Regions from separate parts of the Arthrobacter sp. NyZ413 genome, predicted to be linked through region 1. Evidence: riboswitches for the same ligand, from Rfam matches in the RefSeq annotation. Region 1 holds a riboswitch; each other region holds the start of a gene.
What was found. Region 1 has a riboswitch for cyclic di-AMP ahead of ABCW42_RS04585 (M23 family metallopeptidase). Riboswitches for the same ligand answer to the same signal wherever they lie in the genome.

Region 1 (10,111 bases):
AACCCGCGGCAAGGCCGGCGGCCAAGCCGGCAATGAAGGTAGTCAACGGTGCTGCCGGACGGACCACCGAATGGGCGGCTACCCCGGCCAGGGACAGGATCTCGTTGATGTCGAGTTCAACGTTCTCAAGCTCGAATGCTTGCAGCAGGCTACGGCACCATTCCTCAAGCGTTTCTTCCTGGGTCTTCACGATCCGCCTCCACAGTCCCTGTCCAGCAGTTTCACGGCAGGTCGCCGTTCACTCCGAGCGCCGCCGCATCGTCCCAGGTGTCCACGTCATCCGTGGAGCCCTCCGGGACCGGTATCGCCAGCAGATCAAGACTAGCAAGCAGGCGGAAGACCGACGCGTTGGCGAGTCCGCCTTGCCCGGCCGCGGCGCGCACTTCCCGCTGCAGGGCGGACAAGCGGTAGATTCCGAGCAAAGGCTGCTTCCGGCCGTCAGGCGAAACAGCCATGGCCCCTTCGATGCCGGCATATTCGGTATTGGCATTTTCAGCCTTGGCATTCCGCGCCAGTTCCGCCAGCAGGACCGGAACGGCATTGACGGCATGGGGCATATCGCAAGCCAGCACGAGGATCCACGGGGCGCCGCGTCCTGCGTTCGTATCCAAGGCGAGCAACCCCGCTTCGATCGCGGCAGCGGGACCGGCGAACGGCGGATCCTCCCGGGCGGTCAGCGTTCCCGACGGCAGGGTGCCGGGATCAGGCCCGACGACGGCGACCCTCCCGGCCCCGCGCGCAGCAGAAAGGGCGCGCCCAAGGAGTGTGTCGCCGTCGTACCTTAACTCGGCTTTGGGCACGCCACATAGACGGGAGGACTTACCGCCCGCCAAAATCACCGCATCGAAGTCCACCCGCCCAGATTACCCGGGAGGCAGCCTCAATTCCGGATCAGGCCGCCGATTCGGGCAAGAGGAAGGGATCCCATGCAGGCGCAGGTTTCTCAAGCTCTTTGATTTGCCAGATTGTCCCGGTGGGTGGCGCGGGAGTGAACCTCAGCTTCCAGCCCATCTCGGCCGGTGTGTGGTCACTCTTGGCGTTGTTGCACCGCAGGCACGCCGCCACGAGGTTTTCCCAGGAATCCGCGCCGCCCCTGGATTTGGGGTGGACGTGGTCAATAGTGTGGGCTGCTTTCCCGCAATAGGCGCAACGGTGTCCGTCGCGGCGCAGCACGCCGCGGCGAGTGACCGCCGTGATCCGGTTGTACCTTGGGCGGATGTAGCGATTGAGAAGAATCACGGAGGGTCGTCCGAGAATCTCCTGTGGCCCGACGACAGGCTCGTCGCCTTCGGCCACTACGCTCGCTTTTCCCGTAAGCACAAGGACCAGCGCCCGGCGGAAGGTTACTACCGCCAGCGGTTCATATCCAGCATTCAGAACGAGTGTGCGCATGCACGTACCTCTTCACGGCCGCACCCGTCAGGGGCGCGAGGGCCGGCTGCCCTCTGCATGTACGGGCTGTGGATCGACATGACAAGAGTAAGCATTCAATTGCCAAATCAACGAATCCACAGGCCGGTTCCGGAAGACTGTAGGGCAATGTTCACGTGCCGGACATGCGGCGGGCACGGGGAGGGGAACCCGTGACGGCGCGATTAAAGACAATGTCCCCGCTGCCGAAAGGCAGCGGGGACATTGTAAAAAACTGATTAGCCGCCGACGCGGATGAAGACCGGGCCCGAACCAACGTTGACGCTGTACAGGGCGGTGGTGCCACCGTTCCAGCCACCGTGGACAGCCATGCCGTTACCGACGTAGACAGCGATGTGGGCCATGCCCATGCCGCCGTTCTGGTAGTAGACGAGGTCGCCCGGCTGAGCTTCAGCGGCGCTGACCGTGCGGCCAAGGGAAAGGTAGTCTGCCGGCCAGCCGTGGAAGTGGATACCGACGGCAGCGAGTGCGTTGGTGGCCAGGGCGGTGCAGTCCTGGGCAACGCCGAGCTGTGCGTAGGCAGCGGCGGCAATTGCTGCGCCCTGGCCGCTGGCAAGCTTCGCGGCAGGGGAAGGAGTGGAAACTGCCAGGGTTGCCGTGACGCCGCCGGTGGTGGCGGCCGGAGCGTCGGTCTGCGTCGCGGGAGTTGCTTCCTGGACGGCTACCGGAGCCTGGGCGACAGGAGCGGCTTCGGTGGAAACAACCGGGCGCTCGTACTTGATGGCAACCGAGGAGTCGGCCGCGATGCTGGCTTGGGCGACGGACTGGACTTCCAGCGTGGAGGTCGCAGTGGATTCGCGGGGGACGTTGGTTTCGGCAGCGTTTGCTGCGATACCGCTGGTAAGGACCAGTCCGGACGCAGCCGCGATAACGGCTGCCTGACGGCCTACGCCACCGGCGTTGCTGCCGACCGTCTTTGCGATAACGGCAAGCGAGTTGGTCTTAGTGACCGCGGCACGGTGGCGCGCAAGAGTAGAGCGTGAAGACACGTGAAAGGCCTCTCCCTATGCCCGCGAGGTAAGCTGTCGGATTCGGATGGGAGTCATCCGGCCGCACGCTCTTCCTTCCGGAATCGCGCACGACTTAACCCCAAGGCCATCCGTGAAGATGACCAAAAGTGGGTCCCCCGCCTCTGCCAGACGATGTTTTGCGAACGGAGACCCGGGCAGTGGCAGAGCTAGGCAATCCACCCGGGTGCATCAACTCTCTAAAAGTTGATGCGAGTTAGACGGTACAGGAGTTTGGAGCGAAAGTCACATTCAGGTCACGGAGCGTGACAATCATGCGATAGACGACCATCGGATTGGCTAGAGCCAGCCCATTGGGTCAACGACATCGCCGTTGACCATCACTTCAAAATGCAGGTGGCAACCGGTGGAGGCGCCTGTGGTTCCGCTCAAGGCGACGACGTCTCCGCGGCTGACCGCCTGGCCCACCTTGACGTTGAACGCCGACAAATGGTTGTACGTCGTTTCCAGACCGTTACCGTGATCCACCACAACGCGGTTTCCTCCGCCATAAGGGTGCCAGCCGGCGAACGTTACCTTCCCGGCCGCAGCGGCGTGCACGGGGGTCCCGCACTGGGCCACGAAGTCCTGGCCACGGTGGAATTCCCCCACGGCACCCGTAATGGGATTCACGCGGTAGCCGAACGGCGACGACGCGACCAAGGTGTCCAAAGGGGCACCCAGGGTGCCCTTTGAAGAAGAAGCCTGGATTGAGCCGACCGATTGCGCGCTCAAGAGCTGCTTGAGCCGGCTGTCCGGGTCCGCCGTCGTCGAAACCGCGGCCCGGCTGAAGTCGATGGTGGCGCTGGCGGACGCTGGAATCTCGGGCTGCGTCCCAACGGCGGACGAGGCCTGGCCCGATTCTGACGTAGCAGTCAGGGCACCGGTGCCCGGCATCGTGACGGTCAGGACGAGGCCCGTGACCGCGAGGGCCACGCCAGCCTTTTGGCCCACTCCGCTGGCTGCGGCAAACTCGGCCATTTGACGCAAGGGGCCCTTGCGTCGGCGCACTTCGCGCTGCGAATCCCGAGGGCGGCCTTGCGGCGGAACGTGCGCGGTTCGCAGCTCAGCAGTAGGCACGGACGCGCGTCTGCGGCCCCTGGTGGTCTGCGTGCTCAAGATTTTCCTCTCTAACAAGCCTGCGAAGTTAGCTGTCGGATTCGGGTCAGAGAGTTCGAAGACCCGGTCCGCGTAGAGGAGCACCGAACGCGGGCAGCCCGGTCAAGGGTCCCGTGATTTGCTCTCCGCTGCGGACTTCACCCCAAGGCTGCATTTCGGCAACCGCTGATGGTTCCCCCGCTTCTGCCAGTGAATGGACTAATCCAGCTGATCCGCTGGCAGAACTAGGCTCCGGATCAGGTAACGCTTTGGTATCGGCGCTAGTGGTTAACTATAGGGGATTAACCCCTGTAGTAATAATTTCGTTATCTTTCCGGAAGCGGTCCGGCGAGCGCTCTGGCGAGTAGCCCGGCGAAGGTCCTGCAGGCGCGCTAAGCCACCGTGACAAAGACGTGCGAAGCTACCTCCGGCGGCAGTTCGAGGGCGCCGTCGATGTTGGGAACGCGGACCGAAATGTATTCGCCGACGCGCTCCAGGGAAACCCTGGCCCCGGGCCGGATTCCGCCCTCGTCCAGCTGGACCAGCAACTCCGGTTCCACCTGGATGGGCTCGGCCAGGCGGCTGACCGTAACGCGGTTGTCCGGAGAGTAGTCGTCCATGGCGTCCAGGAGGTTGACAACGCCATCGGCGAAGGCGTTGGTGGCTGATCCGCCCAAGGCCTCAAGCCCGGGGATCGGGTTACCGTAGGGAGATTCGGTGGGGTGGTCCAGGAGTTCGTAAAGGCGCCTTTCCACACGCTCGCTCATGACGTGCTCCCAGCGGCAGGCTTCGTCGTGGACGTAGGCCCAGTCCAGACCGATGACGTCGGCCAGTAGCCGCTCGGCGAGGCGGTGCTTGCGCATGACCTCGGTGGCGCGCTTGCGGCCGAACTCGGTCAACTCAAGGTGGCGGTCATTGGAAACGATCACCAAGCCGTCGCGCTCCATGCGTCCGATGGTCTGGGAAACGGTGGGACCCGAGTGCCGGAGGCGCTCGGCGATGCGTGCGCGAAGAGCCACGATGTTCTCTTCCTCAAGCTCCAAAATGGTCCGAAGATACATCTCAGTGGTATCGATCAGATCCGTCATCCAGCTCAGCTCCTCGAGCGCAGTATCTAGCGTGCTTTCCACCGTGCCGCAGCCGGCCGGGCAAAGGATCGACCGGTCGCCCCAAGTACCGGCGCCAGCTCCAAGCTTAGCTTATTTGGAATTACTCCGGATAATCCCCAGGCCGGGTGGAGGCATCCACGTGGCGGACTATGACACCTTCGGTTCTCCACCCGCATCCGGCGTCAGGCAGAATTGGGAAGTCAAAGGGGCATCGTTGCCACCTGCCACGACCCATCTAGGCCGCTACTTCACCATTGGAGCATCCCGTGAGCGACAACAGCATCACCATCCCCGCCGATCTGCTGCCCAAGGACGGCCGTTTCGGCGCCGGGCCCTCCAAGGTCCGCCCCGAACAGATCGAGGCCTTGTCCGCCGCCTCGGCAAAGATCCTCGGCACCTCGCACCGCCAGGCGCCGGTCAAGAACCTGGTGGGATCCGTCCGCGAAGGCTTGAGCCAGTTCTTCCGCGCGCCTGAGGGCTACGAGGTGATCCTCGGCGTCGGCGGCTCCACCGCGTTCTGGGACGTCGCCAGCTTCGGTCTCGTGGAGAAGAAGGCCCAGCACCTTTCCTTCGGGGAGTTCGGCTCGAAGTTCGCTTCGGCCACCAACAAGGCGCCGTTCCTTGAGGCTTCCTCCATCATCACGTCCGAGCCCGGGACGCGCCCGTCCCCCAAGGCCGAAGCCGGCGTGGATGTCTACGCATGGCCGCAGAACGAAACCTCCACCGGTGTGGCTGCCCCCGTCAAGCGCGTAGAGGGTGCCGACGACGGCGCCCTCGTCCTCGTTGACGCGACGTCGGCGGCCGGCGGACTGGACGTGGACGTCGCCGAGTCGGACGTCTACTACTTCGCTCCGCAGAAGAATTTCGCTTCCGACGGCGGGTTGTGGCTTGGCCTGTTCTCCCCCGCGGCCATCGAGCGCGCGGCCCGGGTAAAAGCGACCGGCCGGTGGATCCCCGATTTCCTGGACCTGCAGACCGCGATCGACAACTCCAAGCTCAACCAGACCTACAACACTCCGTCGCTTTCCACCCTGGTGACGCTCGACGCCCAGGTGCAATGGCTCAACAGCAACGGCGGCCTGGACTTCGCTTCCAGCCGCACCGCGGACTCCGCGGGCCGCGTATATAGCTGGGCCGAGGCTTCCGAGTACGCTACGCCGTTCGTGGCAAAGGCCGAGGAGCGCTCCAACGTCATCGCCACGATCGACTTCGACGACTCGATCGATGCCGCGGCCGTGGCCAAGGTACTGCGTGCCAACGGAATCGTGGACACCGAGCCCTACCGGAAGCTTGGCCGCAACCAGCTCCGCATCGCTACTTTCGTCGCGATCGAACCGGACGACGTCTCGGCGTTGCTGGCCAGCATCGACTTCGTCGTGGGCGAACTGAAGAAGTAATTGTCCGCCGCCATCGGGCGGTCAGGAGTTATCGGCGTCGTCCGGGTGGGGATCCCGGGCGGCGCCGGACCGTTTAACGCCGTCGACGTCGGTTGGGGCCTTATGACCGTCAGCGTCCGCGGGTCCGGCGGGACGCTGGAACTCGCCCGGGCGCTGCGCCTCGATCCGGAGGAACCGGAGTCCGCGTGCGCTCCGGTCGAAGCGGAGACGGAGCTGCCCGGCACTGATAATCCAGACGAGGCCCACCGCCGCGGTGATGATTCCGGCGGCTGCTGCCACCCCGACGGACCACCGCGGGCCGGCAACGTTGGATACCCAGCCGACGAAAGGCGCGCCAATAGGGGTTCCACCCATGAAGATAGCCATATACAGGGCCATGACCCTGCCCCGCACCGCGGGATCGGTGGTGGATTGCACATACCCGTTGGCACTGGTGATCATGGTCAAGGCGAACAGGCCGCAGGGAACCAGGGTGATGGCGAACACTGTGTAGTTCGGTGCGAGCGCAGCCAATCCACTGGCTATGCCGAACCCTCCGGCCGCGGCGAAGATAAGCCGCAACCGTGGCCTTCCGCGCCGGGCCGCCAGCAGCGCTCCCGCCACGGAACCGATGGCCATGACCGAGTTCAGGAGGCCGAACGCTCCCGCGTCCAGCCCGAACTGCGTACCCACCATCGCCGCGATGAAGAGGACAAAGTTCAGCCCGAACGTCCCCATAATGAAAATCGCCACAAGGACCACGATGATGTCCGGCCGGTTGCGCACGTACTGGAAACCCTCGCGGATGCGCCCTTTGCCGCTGGCTGCCCGCGGCTGCGCCCGCAAGGTCGACGTCGGGATGGCCCGGATCGCGGCAAGCATCGCAACGAAGGTCACCGTGTTGATCATGAAGACCCAGCCCGGCCCGATGGCCACCGTCAAAACGCCGGAGATAGCCGGACCGATCATGCGGGCGACATTGAAGGATGCACTGTTCAGCGCCACTGCGTTGGCAAGGTAGTCCTCTTTGACCAGTTCGGAGACGAACGTCTGCCGGACAGGTGCGTCAAGGGCGGACACGACGCCCAGGAGCAGGGCGAACACATAGACGTGCCACAACTGCGCCGCTCCGCTCAAGACCAGTAGCCCCAATCCCGCGCTCAAAAGCGCCATGGCGGATTGGGTGGCCACCAGGAGCCTGCGCCGGCTGTAGCGGTCGGCAAGCAGGCCGGCCCACGGAGCCAGGAACAATTGGGGTCCGAGCTGAAGCGCCATGGTGACGCCCATGGCACCGGCGTCCTGATTGCTCAAGTGCGCAAAGACCAGCCAGTCCTGGGCCGTACGCTGCATCCACGTACCCACGTTGGAGATGAGGGCACCGATGAACCAAATACGGTAATTAAGGACACCCAGCGATTTGAAGGTGGACATCAACTTCCACCTTCAATAGGTTCGCTCGCCGGGTTCGTCAAAAGTTAGTCAGCCTCGATTTCGTCGTCGAAGCTTTCTTCGTCATACTCGTCGGCGTCGTGCACTTCGTCCTGGTCCGCAACCACGGCTTGCGCGTCGTCCGCTACGGAAGTGTCGTCGTCGTCCTCGTCCTCATCCAAGGCGTCGGCGCCCAGGGCCTCGGCCGCCGCCAGTTCCGCGGCAGCCGCTTCGTCTTCGGGACGGACGCGCTTTGCCCACGGCACCCACTCGGGAGCAAGGATCGAGTCCTCCGAGGGCAGGAGCCCAAGCTCGCTGACCGTCACCACCTTGGAGCGCGAGTTGCGCGTGACCACCGCGTACCACTGCCAGCCGCCGTAACCGGCGAGCCGGGACTCAAACAAGTGCGTGACGACGCGCTCGCCTTCGGATCGGGCTGCGATGTGCGGCCCGATCTCGGCAGGCTTGGCGATGGTTTCCACGGCCGCGCGGGCGACGTCGACGGCGGACGCGAGGAACGCATCCGGCTTGCCGACGCGCCACACGGGGATTCCGGCACGTGGTTTCACCGCTGCCGGTTTCCGCCCGGAACCGGATACGACGGATCCTGCCGCGACAGCTCCTGCCGTTGCTGGAGCGGTGCCATCACCGTTTTCTCCAGGGTTGGTCCCTGCGGATTCCGATGTCATGGCCCGCTTAGGCTTCCAGCTCGTTGGCAACCTTGCGCAGGGCCGCCGCGATGGCCTTGCCCTTGGCACCTTCCGGGTACTTTCCGGCCGACAACGTTCCGGAGAGGTTGTCCAGCACGGATACGAGGTCCTGCACGAGGGGCGCGAGTTCGCGCGCGTTCATGCGCTTTGCCTTCGCGATGGACGGCAACTTCTCCAGCACGCGGACTCCGAGTGCCTGGGCGCCCCGGCGCCCGTCGGCGACGCCGAACTCAACCCGGGTGCCTGCCTTCAGGTCCGCTACGCCCTCGGGCAGGGCGGATTTGGGCAGGAATACTTCCTGGCCATCCTCTGCCGCGAGGAATCCGAAGCCTTTGTCCTTGTCATACCACTTGACCTTGCCGGTGGGCACTTAATCAACCTTCTTCGTTCTTTGGGAGACACGACCCGCTCGCGACCGCATCCGCAGGGTACTGCGGGAACAGGGGTAACGGCGTGGTGCGCGTTGGTCTATTGATCCAAGGTTATCGTGCCCGGACGGGGATTCCCGCTTTGAGACCGCGTGGACCTTTCGAACCCTTCGGGGCTGTTAGCGTTACTTCCATGATTCCCCCTGGCTACCGCCGCGCGCTCACGATTGTTGCCGGCGTCGTCGCGGTCCTGTCCTTGGCCGCCGTCGGCGTGGTCATGGCGGTTGCCTTCGCCAATGGCGTACCGCCGGCCTGGGTGACATCGACTGCCCTTTACGGGCTGCCCCTCGCCTTCATCCTGATGGCCGCGCTCATCGTGGACTCCATGTGGACGCGCCGCCGCCAATGAGCGGGGCGAAAGCCCGACGGCGGGCGACGCTGGCGGTAACGTTGAACTGATGTCCCTCATACGCGCGCTCAGCAACGAACTGGAAGCGCGCAGCGACGAATCGCTGCGGGCCCTGTTTGCCGCGCGGCCGGACCTCATCTCCCCCATAGCTCCGGACTTTCCGGCACTCGCAGCGAGGGCCAGCGCAAGGGTCAGCGTGCAGAGGGCGCTCGAGCGGCTCAACAAACCTGAAATGCAGGTGTTGGAAACCCTGCACCTCTCGACCAACGCGGACACCGGCCACAGCGTTTCCGCCGCAGGCTTGAAAAAGTGCATCAACGGCTCAACGCTTGCCGCCCTCGAACCGATCTTGAACAAGCTGCAGGAGTTGGCCCTCATCCACCGGGCCGATCCGCCCGCCTCCATGCATAATCCGGGCCGCCAGCGTTTCTACCTGCCGGTGGGTAGCCTCAAGGACGTCATCGGGATCTATCCGGCAGGCCTGGGCCGCAGCTATACAGAACTGGTGCGCCTCCAGCCCGCCTTCGCCCAGCGGGTAGTCCACCTCGTCGCGGAACTCCACCAAAGCGGCGCGAACATCCAGCCCGCCGCCACCCCCATGGACGCGGGCCTGGCCCTCCAGCGGTGGACATCGACGCCGGAGAACCTGCAACACATCTTGTCCGAAGCACCGGCCCGCACGCGGCCGCTGTTGAACAAGTTCGGCAATTGGGCCATGGGGGCCGTGCCGCAAGCCCAGCGCAAGGCGTCCGTGCTCCATGAAGGGCACGACGTCGGCCCCATCGATTGGTTGCTGGCGCGCGGATTGCTGGTCCCCCTGGACGCCAACCACGTCGAGTTGCCGCATAGCGTCGGCTTGTCCTTGCGCGGCGGCGCGATCGTGGACCATTTCACCTTGCGGCCGCCCGTCCCGGAGCTTGGCCAGACCAGCGCCGCTTTGCGCCGGAACGCGGCCCTCGGGGCGATCGCCGAGCTCCTGCGACTTGTCGGCGAGCTCCTGCACGCCGTCCGTGAACAGCCTGTGGCAACCCTGCGAAGCAGCGGAGTCGGAGTACGCGAACTCACACGCGTGGCCGATGCCCTCCGTTTGGACTTGCCCGAGGCCGCCCTGATCCTTGAGCTTGGCGCACTCTCCGGATTGCTGCGCCTCGACGTGGACAGTTCCACGTGGATCC
Region 2 (10,111 bases), 1.2 Mb from region 1:
AAGACGGGAACGTTCTGGCGGGTCAGGACGATGCCTGCGGGGTTCTCGTGGTTCTCCAGCATGGTCTTCCACGCAACGCCGACCTCGTTCGCGTCCGCCGGACGGACGACGTCCAGGCCGGGGATCGCACGCAGGGTGGAGAGCTGCTCGACCGGCTGGTGGGTAGGTCCGTCTTCGCCCAGGCCGATCGAGTCGTGCGACCAGACGTAGATCGACGGGACACCCATGAGCGCCGAGAGGCGGATCGCGGGCTTCTGGTAGTCCGAGAAGATCAGGAAGGTGCCGGAGAACGCGCGGGTGCGTCCGTGCAGGCTGATGCCGTTCACGATCGAGGCCGCGGCGTGCTCACGGATGCCGAAGTGCAGTACCCGTCCGTAGGGGTTGCCCTTCCACGCTTCGGTGGAGCGTGAGGCCGGGATGAACGAGGGGGAGCCTTCGATCGTGGTGTTGTTGGACTCGGCGAGGTCGGCGGACCCGCCCCAGAGTTCGGGCAGGACCGGGCCGAGGGCGTTCAGGACCTTGCCGGACGCGGCACGGGTGGAAACATCCTTGCCGGCTTCGAACGTCGGCAGGGCGGCGTCGATCCCGGACGGAAGCTTCTTCGCCTCGACACGTTCGAGCAAGGCAGCAGCCTCGGGGTTGGCGGACTGCCAGGCCTCGAACCCTTCCTGCCACGCGGCACGGGCTTGCGCGCCGCGCTCGGTAGCGGCACGGGCGTGGGCGAGGACCTCGTCCTCGATCTGGAAGGACTTGGCGGGGTCGAAGCCGAGGACTTCCTTCAGGCCGGCGACTTCCTCGGCGCCCAGGGCGGAGCCGTGGATCTTGCCGGTGTTCTGCTTCTTCGGGGCCGGGTAGCCGATGATGGTGCGCAGCGAAATGATCGAGGGCTTGGAGGTTTCGGCCTTGGCCGCCAGCAGCGCGGAGTAGAGTTCCTGGACGTCTTCGACGTACTCGCCGGTCTTGGTCCAGTCCACGCGCTGGGTGTGCCAGCCGTAGGATTCGTAGCGCTTGAGGACGTCTTCGGTGAACGCGATGTCGGTGTCGTCCTCGATGCTGATGTGGTTCTCGTCGTAGACCACCACGAGGTTGCCCAGTTCCTGGTGGCCGGCCAGCGAGGACGCTTCGGAGGTCACGCCTTCCTGCAGGTCCCCGTCGGAGGCGATGACCCAGATCGTGTGGTCGAACGGGGAAGTGCCGGCGGGGGCGTCGGCGTCGAACAGGCCGCGCATGCGGCGCTGGGAGTACGCGAAGCCGACCGAGGAAGCCAGGCCCTGGCCCAGCGGGCCGGTGGTGATTTCCACACCCGCGGTGTGCTTGTATTCCGGGTGGCCCGGAGTCAGCGCACCCCAGGTACGCAGGGCTTCCAGGTCGGACATTTCGAGGCCGTAGCCGGAGAGGAACAACTGGATGTACAGGGTCAGGGAGCTGTGGCCCGGGGAGAGGATGAACCGGTCACGGCCGATCCAGTCCGGGTTCTTCGGGTCGTGGCGCATCAGCTTCTGGAACAACAGGTAGGCGGCCGGGGCGAGGCTCATCGCCGTGCCCGGGTGGCCGTTGCCGACCTTCTCCACGGCGTCAGCGGCCAAAACACGCACCGTGTCAACGGCACGCTGGTCCACGCTGGTCCAGTCAAGTGTTGCGGTGCTGTCAGCGACAAGTGTCGCGGTTGCTGTCGGGTTCACGATTTGTCCTCTTCGATAATGGGTCATCGGCCAACATCGGCCGAACGGGTATTTTCCGGTTGACATCCATAATCTCGATACAAACGGGTAGGTGTAACACTGTTTTCTGACGGTTCTAACTACCCTTTAGGACTGCGCGGAGGGTTTCACCCGTCGGTAAACTGTCCAAATGGGCGCAATCGCCGTTTGTCAGCCCCGGGCGTTGTGCCCTGGTTTTGTTAACTTCGAACCAGATAGAGCCGATCATGAAAATTGGAATCCTTACCAGCGGTGGCGACTGCCCCGGACTGAACGCCGTCATCCGCGGTGCCGTACTCAAAGGCATCGCCGTCCACGGCCAGAAATTTGTGGGATTCCGTGACGGCTGGCGTGGTGTGGTGCAGGGTGACGTCGTCGATATTCCGCGGACCATGGTCCGCGGCATCGCCAAGCAGGGCGGCACCATCCTGGGTACCTCCCGCACCAACCCGTTCGAAAACGGCGGCGGCCCGGACGTCATCAAGGCCCACATGGAACGGCTCGGCATCGACGCCATTATCGCGATCGGCGGCGAAGGGACCCTCGCCGCGGCGAAGCGGCTCACCGACGCCGGACTGAAGATCGTCGGCGTGCCCAAGACCGTGGACAACGACCTCGACGCCACCGACTACACCTTCGGGTTCGACACCGCAGTACAGATCGCCACCGAGGCCATCGACCGGCTCCGCACCACGGGCGAATCGCACCACCGCTGCATGATCGCCGAAGTCATGGGCCGCCACGTCGGCTGGATCGCCCTGCACGCCGGCATGGCCTCCGGCGCCCACGCGATCCTCATCCCGGAACAAAAGGTCAGCATCGAACAAATCTCCAAATGGGTCCAGGAAGCCCACGACCGCGGACGCGCACCCCTCGTGGTCGTAGCCGAAGGCTTCGTGCCGGACCACATGGAAGCGCCCCATTCCGAACGCGGCCTGGACACCTTCGGCCGCCCGCGCCTCGGCGGCATCGCCGACCAGTTGGCTCCGGAGATCGAGGCCCGCACCGGCATCGAAACCCGTGCCACGATCCTGGGACACATCCAACGCGGCGGCGTCCCCTCGGCCTTCGACCGGGTCCTCGCCACCCGCCTCGGCATGGCCGCCATCGACTCGGTGGTCGAAGGCCGGTGGGGCAATATGGTTTCCCTCAAGGGCACGGATATTGAGCATGTTGCCTTCGAATCGGCTTTGGGCAAGCTCAAGACCGTCCCCCAGCACCGCTACGACGAAGCCGCCGTCCTCTTCGGCTAGGAATACTGCCTGTCAGTAACGCGGCCTGAGCTGGCAGCGCCACTCGGCCGGCCGGCGTCGGAACGTGGCGGTGAGGCTGTGCCTGCAGACGCGGCCGTGCCAACCGGACGAGTGTGGCCGATGCCAACCCATCCTCATAGCAGCGCTCCCGACGCGGCGCTCAAGATCGACGCCAAGCCGTCGGTGGAGTCAGTGGGTGCCGGAGTCGAGGCGATGCTGCTCTGGTCTGAGGGCCGCGGCTTCGAATGGCCGGGAGGGTTGGGGGAACCCGGATCGCTCGGCGTCGGAGTGGGGGTTGAAGGATCCGTGGGGCTCGGCGTCGGCCTCGGATACCGCGGCCCGGACGTGCCGGGGTCGGATGGCGTCGGGCTCGGAACAACCGGTTGCGCGGGATCGGCGGGCGCCGGCACGGCCGGAACAGCGGGTGCCGGCACCGCGGGAACGATCGGCGCGAGGCTCGGCGGAAGTGCCGACGGGGTCACGCCCGGCACCTGGATACGGATGGGCGGGGTGGCTACCCGCTCCGAACCGCTGCTGGAAGATGAGCCTTGCGCGGGATGGTTCGCCTCGGCGGATTGACTCGCGTTGGTGGCCTTGGACGTCGCGGTCGGTGTCGTCGTCGTGCCGGGGGTGGTGCTCGCGCCCGTGGACGGGGCTGCGTTCTCCGGCGAGTTCTGGTCTCCGGTGTCGCCGGAATCCTGGGTCTGGCTATCCGTATTGAACAGCGGCAATTCAAGCGCGTGACCGATCGAACTTGCCGTCAGGACGAGGCCGACGGCGCCCGCCACTACCGCCATCCGCTGGCTCATGGCCTTGAAGTTCGCTGCCTTCTTCAGGACGGCGTGCGGTTCCTTGCTGAACGACGAGCCCGAGAACGACGCCGGGGCGATGCTGCTGCGGACCGGAGCGGTTGTGGACTCTGCCGCCGCCACGGGGAGCGGCACCGTCGGGGGTCCTGGCGTGGTGGACGCGGCAGGCGCCTGGCCCGCTTCGGCGGCCCTCTTGCGCTCAGCGGCCCGGGCGGCCGCGCGCGTGGTGGGTGCCGCCGTCGTACTTTCGAAAGAAGTAGCGGGAACCGAAGGTGCGCTCGGTTCGGCCCGACGGCGACCGCTTGGCTTGGTGGGTCCGGCCGGATTTTGGGCGCGGCGCGGCTGATCCATGGTTGGGGACATGGTGGTTGCCTCTCTACGCCTGCGAGGTTAGCTGTCGGGTTCGGACGAGGCCGTCCGGCCGCTGGGCGGCTTCACCCCGAGGGCCCATGGAGGGTAGGCCCGGAGACTGTGGGTCCCCCGTCTCTGCCGCGGGTCTGGCGGATTCCGGGTTGCGGCAGAGCTCGGCGTCAGCCCGGAAGCGCCCCAGTTGGGGAATGGAGCGCCCTTCGACCGTACAGGAGGCTGGAGGCAAAGTCACATTTAGGTAACGGGATGGTTACTGGAATCCGCGCAAGGCTAGCTTTCCATGCCGGCATGCGGGTAGAACAGGGTCGTATGGAGCTGCCAGTGATGCCGCCGATCCCGCCCATGCTCGCCAAGCCTGTTCCCTCGATCCCTGACGTAGGGCACTTCGAGCCGAAATGGGATGGCTTCCGGACAATCGTTTTCAAGGATGGCGACGAGATCATCCTTGGCAGCCGCAACGAACGCCCGATGACAAGGTACTTCCCCGAGCTCATCGACGCCCTGCGCCTGAACCTTCCGCCCAAATGCGTGGTCGACGGCGAGATCGTCCTGATCTCGGGCACCCGCCTTGACTTCGAAGGGCTTCAGCAGCGGATCCATCCGGCCGAGAGCCGGGTGCGGCTGCTCGCGAAAAACACGCCAGCGTCATTCATTGCCTTCGACATCCTCGCGCTGGACGACCAGAACCTCATGGACCGGCCCTTCGCCGAGCGGCGCGCCGCCCTCGAGGGCGCGTTGGCGGGGGCGAAGGCGCCTGTTTTCGTCACGCCCGCCGTCCAGGAATTGAGCCGGGCCCAAGAGTGGTTCGCGCTCCTTGAAGGAGCAGGGCTCGACGGCGTGCTGTCCAAACCGCTCGACGGAACCTACCAGCCGAACAAGCGGGTCATGTTCAAGACCAAGCACGAGCGGACGGCGGACTGCGTGGTGGCGGGATTCCGCTGGCACAAAACGGCCAAGGTGGTCGGGTCGATGTTGCTGGGCCTCTACGATGACGGAGGACGGTTGCAGCACGTGGGCGTTGTGGCTTCCTTCCCCATGGCGCGACGCCAAAGCCTGGTGGCCGAACTCGAGCCGTACCAGACCGGGCTTGGCGAACATCCTTGGGGAGATTGGGCGGGGCAAGGTTCAGGTTCCTCCGCCTCCCGGATGCCTGGCGGGCCCAGCCGGTGGAGCGCCGGCAAGGACTTTTCCTTCGTGCCGCTCCGCCCGGAACTCGTGGTCGAGGTGGCGTACGACTTCATGGAAGGCGACCGATTCCGGCATACCACCCAGTTCCGCCGCTGGCGCCCGGACCGCGAGCCGGAAAGCTGCACTTACGCGCAGTTGGAGGTATCAGCCGATTATGACCTTGGGGAGGTCCTGCCGCTGCGTTGACCTACCCTTCGTGTCCCTGGTCCGGGTTCACCGAGGCCGCGGACTCTTCCTGGGAACGCTTTTGTTTGTCCAGCCAGGCCATGACGTCCGCGAGCCGGATGCGCCGGTGCGTTCCGCGGTATTCCACCGGGATTTCGCCGCGATCCGTCATGTTGCGCAGATAGGTGTGCGATATTCCGGCGAGCTCGGCGGCCCTCGACGTCGTGAGCATTTCCTCCACGCTGCTCACCGTCACCGCTTCGCCGCGGCCCAGCCGCGAAAGGAGGTCGACGACGGCGTCCCTCGCCTCGTTCGGCAGCCGATGGACCGTGCCGTCGACGAAGACAGTGACGTCGTCGCTGTCCTGGAGGGCGCGGGCCAGGTTCCGTGCGTCGTCTGCGGGCAGGCCGGGCGTCACCCGGGGAGCTATCAATGCCATGGCAGAAGCCTAGCTTTAGACGAACCCGGGCTTTAGACGAAACCCAGCGCTTTCGAGATATCGCGGGCACCCTGTTGCAGTTGGTCCAAGGTATCCGGCAGTTGATCCGACTTCAGCCGCTGGACAGGGCCGTTGATCGTGAAAACGCCCACCACGGAACCTGCGAGGTCGTGGACCGGGACAGCGACGACGAAGAGGCCTTCCTCAAGTTCGTTGTCGATGACGGCGTAGCCCTGTTCCCGGATCTTTTGCAACTCCTGCAGGAGCGCTTTCCGGCTGGTGATGGTGTTGGGCGTGTACCTTTCCAGCTTCTCGGGCAGTGCCTCGGCGAGCCTGTTGTCGCTCAATTGGGCAAGAAGGAGTTTACCCGTGGCGCTCGCGTGCATCGGGTACGTCTCGCCGACGTACAGCGAGACGTTCAGGTACCGGGTGGCAGCGGCTTCCGCGATGACGTCGTAGGCAAGATCGCCCCTGACCATCGCGAAGCTCACGGTCTCGTTGAGTTTGCGGGCGTATTCGTCGAGCACGGGCTGGATCCTGGCGACCGCCCCGGCGTAGGGATCGGCGAGCCGGCCCAGCCGGGCCATCTCCCACCCAAGCATGTAGCGGTTGTCCACACGGTCCACGAAGCCCGTCTGCTCCAGGCTGAGGAGAAGGCGGAACGCCGTAGGCCGGGTGATCTTCACAGCCTGTGCCAGTTCGGTGACGGTGATGCCTTGTTTGTGGCGTCCGAGTTCGCTCAGTATGACCGTGGCCTTGATGACGGACTTGTTGGTCAGGTCTGCGGCCTCATCGTGGGTGGACTCTTCGGCCGCCGATTCGCTCAGTGTGTCTGCCCTTGGTTCCGTTGCCATGTAAGCTCCCGGTTCGCGTTGGCCCAAAGCGCGCCGGCCTTGGTGGTTGATAACCATCCTATGCTCTTTCAACTGGCGAACGGGGCGTTCAAAGCCACCTCAACCCCCCTCGAGTTTGTGTACAGATCACACCCCTCAAAACGAGGTTTAAGGGGTGTGATCTGTACACAAACTCCGGAGAGGGGAGGGTTACCTCTGGGCCGACTTGGCCAAGGGTGCCGAGGTGTCGCTCAGGCTGAGGCCCTTCGTTTCGGGTGCAAGGTACTGCGAGATCACGGCGCCGATCAACATGGTGGTTCCCACGCCCAGCCTGTCCACGGACATCGGGAGGATGAAGGTGCCCGCCGCAGCGCCGATCCGCGAGAACGCGGCGGCGGTTCCTCCGCCCGGTGGCCTACCAGAACTTCCCCGAGGAGCTCCGGCCGGCACCGCTGCAGGATGCCAACCCGTGGAAAGTCCGCCGACTGATCGACGGCGAACCTCAGCAGTCAGTTCAACCTTAGAGGCCGAGCTCTTCGAGGACGGGCAGCTTGGCGCGCACCCATGCCTTGGCATCGAGGGCATCGGGCGCAGAAAGCGCCAAACGGGCCAGTTCCTGTGCCTGCTCCAGCGTGACCGTCCTCAGGACAGTGCCCACCGCGGCAAGCGAGCGGGCGGTCATCGAGAGGGTGGTCACGCCCAGTCCAACGAGTACGACGGCGAGGGCCGGGTCCGCGGCCGCCTCACCACAGACACCCACGGGCTTACCGTTGCCTTCTTCGAGTGAACCCGCGACGGTCAGCTGCACAAGACGCAGCACGGCAGGCTGCCACGGAGTGTTGAGCTCGGCGAGGGGTCCGAGCTGGCGGTCGGCGGCCATTGCGTACTGGGTGAGGTCGTTGGTTCCCAGGGAAGCGAATCCAACGTGGCGCAGGACCGCGGCCGAGGTCAACGCGGCCGATGGCACTTCCACCATCACGCCCGGAGTCTTGATTCCCGCGGCGTCGCACATGGAGGCGAAACGCGCTGCCTCCGCCGCCGTCGAAATCATGGGTGCCATGACCCAGACGTCAGCCTCGGATTCCCGGCTCGCGGCCGCGATTGCCTCGAGTTGGCGCTCCAGGACGCCGGGCGTCGTGAAGTCGGTGCGGTAGCCGCGGACGCCGAGGGCAGGGTTCGGTTCGCTGGCGTCGGTGAGGAAGGGCAGGGGCTTGTCGGCGCCGGCGTCGAGCGTGCGGAGCACCACTTTCTTGCCCGGGAAAGCGTCGAACACGCCCTTGTACGCGGCGGCTTGTTCTTCCACGGTCGGCTCGGTGTCGCGTTCCAGGAAACAGAATTCCGTGCGGAACAGGCCAACGCCCTGGGCGCCGAGCGCCGCGGCCTTGGCGGCGTCCTTCGCCCCGCCCACGTTGGCGAGGAGGGGCACCAAGTGGCCGTCCGCCGTCGTGCCGTTTCCGTCGAATACCGCAAGGGTAGCGGCGTTCTCCAGCCATGTGAGTGCCGCAGTGCGATGCTCTTCGGTGGGCTCAACGGTGAGGGATCCGGCGGCGCCATCAACAAAGACTTCGGTCCCGTCCGGGATGTCGTCCACGCCGTGGGCCGCGACGACGGCGGGCAGGCCGAGCGAGCGCGCGATGATTGCTGTGTGGGACTGCGGTCCGCCGCCGGAGGTGACGAGTGCCTTCACGAGGAGGGGATCCAGTGTTGCGGTGTCGGCAGGAGCCAGGTCTTCGGCAACCAGGATGAATGGAGCGTCCGACGCCGGGATCCCCGGGGCGGGGACTCCGCGGAGTTCGGCGACAATGCGGGCGCGTACGTCGAGGACGTCCGTAGCACGCTCGGCCATGTAGCCGCCCAGGTTGTGGAGCATTTCGGAGACCGAGGCGCCTGCTTCCCAGATGGCGCGTTCGGCGGAGGTGCCCTTGTTGATGAGCTTGGCGGCCGACTTCAGGAGCATGGTGTCCTTGGCCATGAGCGCGGTGGCTTCCAGGACTTTCTGGCCATCTCCGCTGGCCTTGTCCGCGCGTGCCTTGAGTTCGTCGTGGACTGATTGTGCCGCCGTCTTGAGCCCTGCGATGGCGTCTTCCGCGCTGACGGAAGCGGCTAGCTGTTCGCCCGACGGCGGTTCGCTGACTGGCTTGGGCATCTGGCGGATAGTGCCGATGACGCGGCCCGGGCTGACGCCTACTCCTTGGAAATTCTGCACTGAAATCCTCTGTTCCTGCTCGTGGACCGGACCCCGGTGGCTGCGGCGCCTCGTGACCCGAAAAAATCCCCTGTGATTCACTTCATATAGCGTTGCTATAGGTGCTAGGGTAGCGGCTATGAGTTTCGATGACCAGCTTCCGCCCAAAACTCGGCTGCTTCGCGCTGCTGCCGAGTTGCTGGCGAATTCGGACGGGTCACCGGTCTCTACGCGCCAAATCACCAAGCTTGCCGGGGTTTCGGCGCCGACGCTCTACCACCACTTCGGCGACAAGGAGGGGCTGTTCGACGCCGTTGTTTCAGCCGGCTTCGAGGAGTACGTGGCGGGGGAGCGGGATTTCGCACCCTCCGGGGAACCCCTGGAGGATGTCCGGCGGATGTGGGACAACCACGTCAAGTTCGGGCTTACCCAGCCGCACCTTTATTTGGTGATGTTCGGCAATATCCGTCCAGAGAGCAGGCCGTCCATCGTGGCCGATGCCGAGGCGCTCCTGGAGGAAATGCTGAACAAGGCAGCGATCGCCGGGCAAATCAACGTACCCCCGCGCGAGGCAGCGAGGAGCATTCTCGCGGCCAATGTGGGAGTCACGCTCATGCTCATTGCGGAACCCTTGGAAGACCGGAATATCGAGCTCTCCACCATGACCCGGGATTCCATGATTTTCGCCGTGTCCACGGATACCGCCCGTGGCGCCGCAACAGGCGACTCCGGCAAGTCGTCAGTTGTTGTTGCGGCAATCGCCCTGAATGCGGCACTGCAGGCCTCCCATTCAGACCAACTATCCAGTTCTGAGTTGAAGCTGTTCCTCGAATGGCTCCACCGGATTTCCAGCAGCTCCTAAGAGCTGTCCTCCTTCGATACATATCGACTGATCCCGCACGGCTGCGGGACTCACGTTAGGAATTCACCCATGGCAACAGCGACCGTTGCGAAACCGCGCACCAGCATGCGCGTGCATGTCCAAAGGTTCGGAACATTCCTCTCCGGCATGATCATGCCCAACATCGGTGCCTTCATCGCATGGGGCATCATCACGGCCCTTTTCATCCAGACTGGCTGGCTGCCCGTCCCCGAACTCGGCGGCTTCGGCAACAGCGCTGCTGGCACCCCGAACGTGGGCCTTGTTGGCCCTATGATCACCTACCTCCT
Region 3 (10,111 bases), 390 kb from region 1:
GATTTTTCGACGCACATCGCGATGGTCCAGATGGGCGTCGCGGTGGCGCTCGTTCCCAGGCTCGGGCGGCCCGAGCTTCCCGCCGGCGTGGTGGCGGTACCGGTAGTCAACCCGATGCAGCAGCGGCAGGTGGGGATCGTCTACCGCAAGACGATGACGGCGAGCCCCAGCATCCGCCACGTGGTCCGGCTGCTCCGGGAAGTTGCCGCGGGCCTCGACGCGTGACCTTTACTTGTGACGGGGAACGGCGAAGTGGGTGAGGCGGGCATCCTGCCCGTCCAGTTCGGCCCACGGCTTGTCGACTTCCATCACGGTCATGGCGCTTGTCGGGTAGCGGGTGGCTGCGTCCATGTAGGCATCGTGGTCTGAGTCGCGTGAAGCGAGGTGCATCGCGAGGTCCTGGACGCCGGGCATGTGCGAGAAAATCATCAGCGTGGTGACCGTCTCGGGCACATGGTTGATGACGGAAAGCATGCGCAGCGCCGAGGCGGCGTACAAATCATCCTCGAGTTTCGGCGTCGGAGCCTTGTCGCCAAGCTCGCTGCACACCCACGTGCAGGTCTGCCGCGTCCGCAACGCCGACGAGCACAGGATAAAGTCCGGAACCACATGGTGCTTCAGGAGCCACTTCCCGGCGAGGGGTGCTTCCTTGTGGCCACGTTCCGCGAGTGGCCGCTCGTGGTCAGGCACCCCCACGGGCCAATCCGACTTCGCGTGCCGCATGATGACCAGCCGCTTGATGTGATGCTCACTCATGCCCCCACCCTATAGCCGCGGAGGCACATGCTCACTGAACCGGGGAAGCCAAAAGGCGGCACATCCCGAAAGCGCCGTTGTTGCGTGAGGGACGAGCGCAGGCGCCGAGGGATTGTGCCGCCTTCTGGCGGTTGCGAACCTAGTTAGATCGAGTATTCCGGAGCGGCCCAGACGATGACCTCAGGGTGCTCGTAGAAGCGGTAGCCCTGGCCGCGCACGGTGCGGACGGTGTTGGCAAGGCGGCCGAGCTTGGAGCGGAGGCGCCGGATGTGGACGTCGATGGTGCGCTCGTTGGGGACCTCTTCGGCGTTGCGCCACAGGCCTTCGAGGAGTTCATCGCGACCCACGGTGCGGGTGCCGTTTTCCACGAGGTAGTTGAGGAGTTCGAATTCCTTGAAGGTGAGGTTCAGGGATTCGCCGTCGAGGTGAACTTCGCGGCGGGCGAGGTCGATCAGGACGCCTGAGGGGCGGGCTTCCTGCGCCGGCTGCGGGCGGAGCGTCTCGGAGCGCTGGCGGTTGCCGACGGTGGGATCGCCGAAGGTGGAGCGGACGACGTCGAGGGCGGAACCGGGGGCGTTGGCCGGGGCCACCGCGACGGCGGCGTAGCTTTCGGCACCGGAGACCAGGGACTGCGCGTAGGCGCGGATTTCCTGGGCAAGCTTGGCAATGGAGGTTCCAGCTGCTGCGGCCGTGTCCTCGTCGATGCCCATGTAGAGCACGAATCCGCGCGCAACGGTGTCGTTGGCTACCGGGCGGATGGCGCGGTCCGCGGGAGGGAGGACGGGGGTGGGTGCCGTCATCGGTGACGCCTCGGCGGGCGCGACGGCCCGGAGCTGTCCGTAGGAGTTCGGGTTGTAGCCCTGGGGCACGTATCCGGGAGCCTGGCCGGCGCCTTGGGGGGCGGGCTGGGCGTAGGCCGGACGGTTGCCGAAGCCGGGGCGGAGGCCCGCGTTCGACGCCGCTTTATTGGCGTTACGGACGGAGATGTGGACGTATCCTGATGCAACTGACATGGATTGCTTACCTCAAGGTGAATGGCCGTCATCGCGGCTTCGAATGCTGGTGGTGTCCCCGCAATGAGTTGGGGAGGGGCGCCCGACGCTGGGCAGGGGGCGAATGCCTGAAACTTCTTGGGGTCCTAAGTTAGGCATGCATTCGACAACAGCTCATCGCAAAACCAGCGGGTACGCTGGGCTCGATCGCTGCGGCTGCAGATGCTGTTGAGTTCTTGTTCACATTTGAAGTGTGCAACGTAATAAAGGGAACTTGCAAGTAACAAAGGACCCATCCGTCCACATCTTGAGACAAGTCGGACTATTGTGCCGCAAATCACAATTCAAGGATGTCCAAATGTGACCCATTCTCGTTCGTCACAATGGCCGATTTTTTGGTCTTATTCGAAGATAGCTCGATCGAACGGCCCTATTTTGAATCTCAAGTCACGTCATGCGCTTGCCCTTGAATCTCGGGATATGAAACAACTCTTGTCCAATCGAAAATCGGCCTCCCGTGGAATTTTTTGACTGGATCGTCTGGTAGAAGCCCCTTCTCAGGCTTAAATGGCCGTACCTTCCTGGCCCTCTTTGCCGTTGGAAAGCGCTTGCGGGAGGGGTTGGCAGCGTCTTTCGAGGTCAAAGAGGGTCAGGAAGGACGTAGAGACGGCATCAATTGCTGGTGCCGGAACCCGGGGTGCTCGAACTGCCTGAACCGCTCGAGGAAGTGGCGGAAACGATCTGGATGGACTGGGCGGTGTACGTGTTGGAGTCCTTCGTCGCGGTGACGCGGACATTCGAGCCGGACTTCACGTCGGAGAGGGACAGGGTGCTGCTGCTGCCCGATCCGCTCGCCCGTTGGCGCATTCCCTCAGCCACCACCACGTCCGAGCCCAGCACGTAGGTGCGGGTGAAGCCGTCGTCGCTCTTGACGGTCATGGAAGTCGCAGAGATGTCGGTAACCGTCCCGATCTGCCCGGCCATGGTGACGTAATTGCCGTTCTGGGCTTCCACGTACTCGGAATGGATGGCCGCGTTGAGTCCACCCATTCCGACGCCGAGGCCACCCGGGCCCATATTCGCGCCGCCGCCTGCTCCGCCGAAGCCACCCTGGCCAGCCTGGCCGTTCGGCCCGGCTTGGCCGCCTGGGCCGGCTCCCGTCGCGGTGCCGTTGTCCGACGTCGTGCTGTTTCCGGCTGCGTAGGCACCCGCGCCGGCCGCGGCAGCGACAACGACGGCGACGCCTCCTACCAGCAGCCCTTTCTTCACCGTCCAGTTCTTGAAGAACGAAGCGCGGTCCGGCGAGCCGGCAGAGTATGGCTGCGGAGCGCCCCAGCCGGCCGCGGGTTGACTGGGCTGGCCGGGCTGGCCGGGCTGCGGAGAACCCCAAGAGGTGGCTTGTCCCTGTTGCGGAGCACCCCAGCCAGCCGCGGGTTGACTGGGCTGGCCGGGCTGGCCGGGCTGGCCGGGCTGCGGAGAACCCCAAGAGGTGGCGTGTCCCTGTTGCGGAGCACCCCACCCGGAGGATTGGGCGACAGGAGGCTCGCCGGCGACAGGTGGTGCGGAATCGTCCAGCGGCCGGATCACAGGTTGCGGCGGCTGGCTTCCGGACCCGTATTCAGGTGTTGAGGGGTTGTTGCGCTCTTCCATGGTTCTCTCCATCGGATTAAAGGCTGCTGTTTGTTCTTGTCCCCAACAGCGTCTGTCCCTTTGCTGTGCGCTGGCTGTGTCGAAGAGCAGGCCCGCCTGTGACCTCAATCCCCGAGTTTGTGTACACCTCGCACCCCTTAAGGCGGCTTTTAAGGGGGCCGAGGTGTACACAAACTCGATGGAAGCGGGGGTGCGTGGGTCACTCAGGTGGCTAGGCTGGGAGTCACAGCATGCTCACAGCATCGGCAAAGCACCGGCAAACCGGCAGATTGGAGAGTTGTCCCATGGCATCCTCGCACTCCATGACCAACAACCTTCCCCAGCTCAGCCACCCGGACGGCTCCCCCATCCGTGCCCTCGTGGTTGACGACGAACCCAGCCTCTCCGAGCTCATGAGCATGGGCCTGCGGATGGCCGGTTGGTCGGTCGCCACAGCTGCGGATGGCCCTGCCGCCGTCAAGCTGGCCAAGGATTTCCGCCCGGACGTGCTGGTGCTGGACGTCATGCTTCCAGGGTTCGACGGCGTTGAGCTGCTGGGCAGGATCCGCGCCTTCGCGCCTGAGGTGCCCGCGTTGTTCCTCACCGCGAAGGACGACGTACAGGACCGAATCGTGGGCCTCGCGGCCGGCGGCGACGACTACGTCACCAAGCCGTTCAGCATGGAGGAGGTCCTGCTGCGGCTGCACAGGCTGGTCCAGCGTTCGGGCGTCGCGGCGATGGACACGGCCGAACTGGTGGTGGGAGACCTCACCCTCAACGTCGACACGCGCGAAGTCACCCGCGCGGGCGAAGACATCCAACTCACGGCCACCCAGTTCGAACTCCTGCGCTACCTCATGGAGAACCCCAAGCGCGTGGTCAGCAAGGCCCAGATCCTGGACCGCGTGTGGGACTACGATTTCGGCGGCCAGGCCAACATCGTGGAGCTCTACATTTCCTACCTGCGCAAGAAGATCGAAGCCAACCACCCGCCCATGATCCACACGGTGCGCGGGGCCGGCTACGTCATCAAGCCCGCCGAATAGCCGGGCCGAAGCATGTCCGCACTCTCTGGGATCCCGCGCCAGACCGAACACAGCTGGCTCAATCCTTCGACCTGGCACCTGCGCACCCGACTCATCCTGGTGTCCATGGCCCTCCTGGTAGCTATCTGCAGCGCGGTGGGCATCGTCAGCTACGCCTCCATGGACGTGTTCCTCACCCGGCAGCTCGACGAGCAATTGGCCCAGGCGTCCCATGGCCGGCCACCCATTGGCGATCCGTCCGGAAGGCCGGACCCGTTGGATGCCCGCGGCCAAAGCATCGGAACGCTGAACGCCCGGATCCTTGGCGGTCAGGTGAGCAGTGCGGGTTTCCTTTCTTCGGACGCCACGCGCAGCGCCCTGTCTCCGAGCGATGCGGCGATCCTCCTGGCGCTCCCGGCTAATGGGCGGCCCGTGGATCGGACCTTGTCCAACGGCGGCTACCGGCTGGTCGCCACCCCGACGCCGTATGGCGATGTGAGCATCACGGGCCTGCCGCTCGCGGCGAAGGAAAGCACCGAAGCCTCCCTCGTGTGGACCATGGTCATCGTGTCCCTGGCCGGGCTCATGCTGATCGGGCTTGCCGGAACCGTGCTGATCCGGCGCACCATGCGTCCCCTTGAGCAGCTTTCCGACGTCGCCACGAAGGTATCGAAACTACCCCTCGACGCCGGTGAGGTGGCCCTCGCGGTCCGCGTTCCGGCGTCGGCGGCCCACCCGGGCACCGAAGTGGGCAGCGTTGGCCACGCGTTGAACCTCATGCTGGACAACGTCTCGAACGCTTTGGAGGCGCGCCAGCAAAGCGAGACGAAGGTGCGCCAATTCGTGGCCGACGCTTCGCACGAACTTCGCACGCCCCTCACGGCCATTCGCGGGTACACCGAGTTGCTGCGGATGACCGAGACCTTTACCGAAGACGGGCGCAAATCCCTGGGCCGCGTCCAAAGCCAGTCCGAACGCATGACCACCCTGGTGGAGGACCTCCTGCTGCTGGCCAGGCTGGATGAAGGTAAGGCACCCGAATTCACCGAGGTGGACCTGACCCAGCTGGTAATAGAAACCGTCAGTGACGAGAAAGTGATGGCGCCGGAGCACGTGTGGCAACTGAAGCTGCCCGACGAACCCATCACGGTCCGCGGCGACACCACGCAATTGCACCAGGTCCTGGCCAACCTGCTTTCCAACGCCCGCAAGCATACGGAGTCCGGGACCACGGTTGTCACGGGTGTGATGCGCTCGGCCGATGGCAGCGCGGTGGTCACTGTCACCGATAACGGACCCGGCATCCCGCCCGAATTCGTCAGCAGGATCTTCTCGCGCTTCGCCCGCGCCGACGCCGCGCGTTCGGGTTCCGAGGGCACGTCCGGCCTTGGGCTGTCCATTGTGGAATCGATCGTCCAAGCCCACGGGGGTACCGTGGAAGTGGTCTCGCGGCCCGGCCGGACCGAGTTCGCGGTGCGCCTTCCGGCGCTGAGGCCCGCCATGGCCTGAAAGGCCATCGAAAAAGTACGACTGCGGTGCGCGTCGCGCGCAACTCGACGCACCGGCGTCGTGATCTCTTGTTACCTAAATGTGACTTAAGCGGAAACCTCCTGTACCGTCGAATAGGTGCGCCGGTTACATACGGCCACCGCCGGGCAGGCGCCGAGCTCTGCCCCTCTCCGGCGCTCCAACACTGCAGGCAGAGACGGGGGACCCAGGTCTCCGGGCAAGCGCTCTTGTTGAGCCGGCCCTAGGGGTGAAGCCGCAACGCCACGATTCTCGATGGCAACGGCCGGATGACCTCATCCGAATCCGACAGCTAACTCCGCAGGCGTCGAGAGGCAATCAACCATGTCTGATTCCAGGAATCAGTCGCGCTCTGTTGCGCGCCACCGCGGCGAATATGCCCGGAATAACAAGTCACGTTCCACCCTGAAGCGAGCTGCCGCCAACCTCGGTCCGGGCCAGCGCATGGCGGTCGTCGCCAGCGTTGTCGCGGTATTCCTCGGCGCCGGCGCCGCCAGCCAAGCCGGGGCATTCGGCGGCCAGGACATGAGCCGCACGGCCGAATCGCAAACGGCCACGGCAACAGCCAGCCCAAGCGCCACCGCGAGCGCCAAGCCGAGCCCTTCCGCGTCGCCGAGCAAGGCTCCCACCCCGTCGAAGTCCGCTGCTCCAGTTGCCGCGCCTGCGCCTGCCGCACCCGCGCCCGCCGCACCGGCAGCACCTGCCCCGGCAGCTCCCGCTGCACCTGCCGCCCCCGTTGTCCCGGTTGCCGTCGACGATCCCGCGGGTGCCCAGGCTTACGCCGCAAGCATCCTGCCCTCCTACGGTTGGGGCCCGGGCGAAATGTCGGCCTTGATCACCCTGTGGAACAAGGAATCGGACTGGCGCACCACGGCCGTCAACTCTTCGAGCGGCGCTTACGGCATTGGGCAGTCTTTGCCCGGCGACAAGATGGCTTCGGAGGGCGCCGATTGGCAGACCAACTACCAGACCCAGATCCGCTGGGGCCTGAACTACATCAAGGAACGGTACGGTTCGCCGTCCGCGGCGTGGGCATTCCACCTCGTCAACAACTGGTACTGAAACCGCTTTGCGTTGAGGTCCGTCCCTCCCGGGATGGACCTCAACGTGGTTAACGGGTATCCCCCGACTTCCACAGGTGCGTCACAGGTTCCGCCTAAAGCCTTCAAATTCGGACGCGCGAACCTTGATACATGACGCTCATCGAACCCACCACAGGAACCCATAAGGACCCCGCGGTGGTGCCGCCGGGCCTTCCCGACAACCGGACCATGACCAGTGTGCGGCGCGGCCCGGTAGACATCCGCAGTGCCGTACCCGTCCTCGATGTCACCATCCCGGTATTCAACGAGGAACGCGACCTCGAAGAATGCGTGCGCAGGCTCCACGGCCATTTGCGCGATTCCTTCCCGCATGGCTTCCGCATCACGGTGGCGGACAACGCCAGCACGGACAACACCCTGAAGATCGCCGAGCGCGTGGCCAGGGAATTGCCGGAGCTCGTGGTTGTCCACTTGGCGGAAAAGGGGCGAGGCAATGCCTTGCGCAAGGTGTGGCTCGCTTCGCCGTCGCCCGTCCTGGCCTACATGGACGTGGATCTTTCCACCGACCTCGCAGCTCTCGCGCCGCTCCTGGCGCCCCTGATTTCCGGCCACTCGGACCTCGCGATCGGCACGCGGCTGACGCGTAACTCGCGGGTTGTCCGCGGGCCGAAGCGCGAATTCATCTCGCGCAGCTACAACCTGATGCTGCACTCCTTCATGGGTGCCCGCTTCAGCGACGCGCAGTGCGGCTTCAAGGCGATCCGCGCCGATGTGGCCCAGCGGATCCTCCCGCACACCATGGACAACTCGTGGTTCTTCGACACCGAACTCCTGGTCCTCGCCGAACGGTGCGGGCTGCGCGTCCACGAAGTGCCGGTTGACTGGATCGACGATCCCAACTCGAGCGTCGACGTCGTGCGGACCGCCTTGGCGGACATCCGCGGCATGGTCCGGCTCACCCGGGACCTCGTGTCCGGGAGGATCCCGGTTCCGGAGCTCCGGGCGGCCCTCGCGCGCGGTCCGCTCCCGGCGTCGTCCCGCACCGCGGAACAAACTCCGCGGAGCAGCCTCTTCGGGCAATTGGTCCGCTTCGGCGCCATCGGTGCCGCCTCCACCCTCGCGTACGTCCTCATCTTCGTGCTCTTCCGCACTTTCCTTGACCCGCAGTTTGCCAACTTCCTGGCCCTGCTCATCACGGCGATCGCCAACACCGGTGCAAACCGGCGCTTCACGTTCGGCATCCAGGGCGGCAATCCGGTCCGCCACCACTTCGAGGGCCTGATCGTCTTCGGCATCGGCCTTGCGCTCACCTCCGGGGCACTCGCCTGGGTGCACAGTACGACGACGCCGGAACGCTGGGGCGAACTCCTCGCCGTCGTGGGGGCGAACCTCGTGGCGACCGCGGTACGGTTCCTCTTGTTCCGTTTGTGGGTCTTCCGGCTCCCGGCGAACGTCCCAGCGCAAGCGGGCAGCCCAGCGCAACCGGCCAGCCCAGCGCAACCGGCCAGCCCAGCGCAACCGAACGCAAACCAGCCCGCGATTACTGAAGAATCCACCACAGAAGCCAGCACGCTCACAGAAACGGCAGCATCATGACTTCCACGATCACTCCCGCAGGCACGGGTGCCGACGCAACCGGCCACGGCGTCGACACTGATGCCGCCCACGGCCGACGCTCCACGGGTTCCTCGAACCCCGGCGCTGGAAGTTCCCGCTGGACACGGATCGCGTTCGGCAAGCAACCCCGCTGGGTTCGCCCGTCGGCTGCCGGCCTCCTCGTAGCCACGGCCTTCCTGTACCTCTGGAACCTCGCTGCGACGGGGTATGGAAACTCCTTCTATGCCGCGGCCATCCAGGCTGGCACGAAGAGCTGGACGGCGCTCCTGTTCGGTTCGCTCGACGCCGGCAACGCCATCACCGTGGACAAGCCGCCCGCCGCTTTCTGGATTCCGGGCCTCGTGGGCCGGATCTTCGGCTTCTCGTCATTGAGCATGCTCATTCCCGAGGCACTCATGGGCGTGGCCGCCGTCGGGCTCCTTTACCTGACGATCAAGCGCGTGTCCGGATCGGCCGCGGGCCTGCTGGCCGGCGGCGCCTTGGCGCTGACTCCCGTTGCCGCCCTCATGTTCCGCTTCAACAACCCCGATGCGATGCTCACCCTGTGCTTGGTGCTCGCGGCGTACTTCACAACCCGTGCCATCGAGCGCGCGGGTTGGAAGTGGCTTGTTGCAGCCGGGGCGATTGTTGGTCTCGCGTTCCTGAGCAAGATGCTGCAGGGCTTCCTGATTGTGCCGGGCCTGGGCCTCGCCTACCTTTGGGCCGCGCCCACTACGCTGCGCCGGAGGTTGCTCCACTTGCTCGGAGCGCTGGGCGGCATCGTCGTCGTGGCAGGCAGCTACGTCGCGCTCTTCCAATTGACGCCGGCATCCGCACGGCCCTACATGGCGGGTTCCACCACCAACAGCTTCCTTGAACTCACGTTCGGCTACAACGGCTTGTCCCGCATCACGGGATCGGGCGAAGGCATGCCCGGTGGTGGCCGTGCAGGTGCCCCGGCGGGCGGTACGCTCGGCGACTTCAGCGGCGCCGGCTTTGCGGGAGGTGGCTTCGGCGGCGGCGGTGGCGGCTTCGGCGGCGGCAACTCGGGATTCGGCGGAAGCGCCGGACTCACCCGCATGTTCGGCACCAGCTTCGGTGGCGAAGTCTCGTGGCTGCTTCCTGCCGCACTGATCCTCCTCGTGGCCGGCTTGTGGTTCACACGCCGGGAACTGCGCACCTCGCGGACCCGGGCATCGCTCCTCCTGTGGGGCGGCTGGCTCCTGGTCACGGCCGGGATCTTCAGCTTCATGAGCGGAATAGTGCACCCCTACTACTCAGTAGCGCTCGCTCCGGCCATCGCGGCCCTGGTTGGCATGGGCGCCGTCGAGTTGTGGCGCGGCCGGTCATATTGGCCCGCCAGGATCGTCCTGGCCGTGGTGGTGCTCGGCAGTTCGCTCTGGTCGGCTGTGCTCCTTGGCCGCGACGCCTCGTGGCTTCCTTGGCTGCGCATCGTCGTCGTTGTCCTTGGGGTCATCGCCGCCGCGGCGATCTTGCTCCGGCTCGATTCCCTGCGCCCGGCAGGCCGCTTGCGTCCCGCGGC

Region 2: another riboswitch for cyclic di-AMP. It lies ahead of ABCW42_RS19325 (hypothetical protein); the one in region 1 lies ahead of ABCW42_RS04585 (M23 family metallopeptidase).
Region 3: another riboswitch for cyclic di-AMP. It lies ahead of ABCW42_RS02700 (hypothetical protein); the one in region 1 lies ahead of ABCW42_RS04585 (M23 family metallopeptidase).

Annotation. Positions count from the first base shown of each region.
Region 1 is NZ_CP155434.1:935,645-945,755, reverse strand. It holds gene ABCW42_RS04605 (DUF6457 domain-containing protein) at 1-190, opposite strand, end outside; gene mobA (molybdenum cofactor guanylyltransferase) at 222-854, opposite strand; gene ABCW42_RS04595 (HNH endonuclease) at 892-1,392, opposite strand; gene ABCW42_RS04590 (NlpC/P60 family protein) at 1,650-2,420, opposite strand; cyclic di-AMP (ydaO/yuaA leader) riboswitch at 2,425-2,593, opposite strand; gene ABCW42_RS04585 (M23 family metallopeptidase) at 2,739-3,557, opposite strand; cyclic di-AMP (ydaO/yuaA leader) riboswitch at 3,560-3,776, opposite strand; gene ABCW42_RS04580 (metal-dependent transcriptional regulator) at 3,929-4,624, opposite strand; gene serC (phosphoserine transaminase) at 4,912-6,042, shown strand; gene ABCW42_RS04570 (MFS transporter) at 6,064-7,452, opposite strand; gene ABCW42_RS04565 (DUF3027 domain-containing protein) at 7,497-8,138, opposite strand; gene ABCW42_RS04560 (cold-shock protein) at 8,146-8,529, opposite strand; gene ABCW42_RS04555 (hypothetical protein) at 8,721-8,936, shown strand; gene ABCW42_RS04550 (helicase-associated domain-containing protein) at 8,986-10,111, shown strand, end outside.
Region 2 is NZ_CP155434.1:4,135,189-4,145,299, reverse strand. It holds gene tkt (transketolase) at 1-1,682, opposite strand, end outside; gene ABCW42_RS19330 (6-phosphofructokinase) at 1,928-2,953, shown strand; gene ABCW42_RS19325 (hypothetical protein) at 3,088-4,125, opposite strand; cyclic di-AMP (ydaO/yuaA leader) riboswitch at 4,130-4,275, opposite strand; gene ABCW42_RS19320 (ATP-dependent DNA ligase) at 4,441-5,505, shown strand; gene ABCW42_RS19315 (helix-turn-helix domain-containing protein) at 5,507-5,923, opposite strand; gene ABCW42_RS19310 (IclR family transcriptional regulator) at 5,956-6,777, opposite strand; gene ABCW42_RS19305 (hypothetical protein) at 6,967-7,206, opposite strand; gene ptsP (phosphoenolpyruvate--protein phosphotransferase) at 7,277-8,962, opposite strand; gene ABCW42_RS19295 (TetR/AcrR family transcriptional regulator) at 9,081-9,803, shown strand; gene ABCW42_RS19290 (PTS mannitol transporter subunit IICBA) at 9,873-10,111, shown strand, end outside.
Region 3 is NZ_CP155434.1:546,005-556,115, reverse strand. It holds gene ABCW42_RS02730 (LysR family transcriptional regulator) at 1-225, shown strand, start outside; gene ABCW42_RS02725 (SixA phosphatase family protein) at 229-756, opposite strand; gene ABCW42_RS02720 (winged helix-turn-helix domain-containing protein) at 900-1,769, opposite strand; gene ABCW42_RS02715 (hypothetical protein) at 2,421-3,398, opposite strand; gene ABCW42_RS02710 (response regulator transcription factor) at 3,683-4,423, shown strand; gene ABCW42_RS02705 (HAMP domain-containing sensor histidine kinase) at 4,436-5,911, shown strand; cyclic di-AMP (ydaO/yuaA leader) riboswitch at 6,076-6,250, shown strand; gene ABCW42_RS02700 (hypothetical protein) at 6,254-6,991, shown strand; gene ABCW42_RS02695 (glycosyltransferase) at 7,123-8,568, shown strand; gene ABCW42_RS02690 (glycosyltransferase family 39 protein) at 8,565-10,111, shown strand, end outside.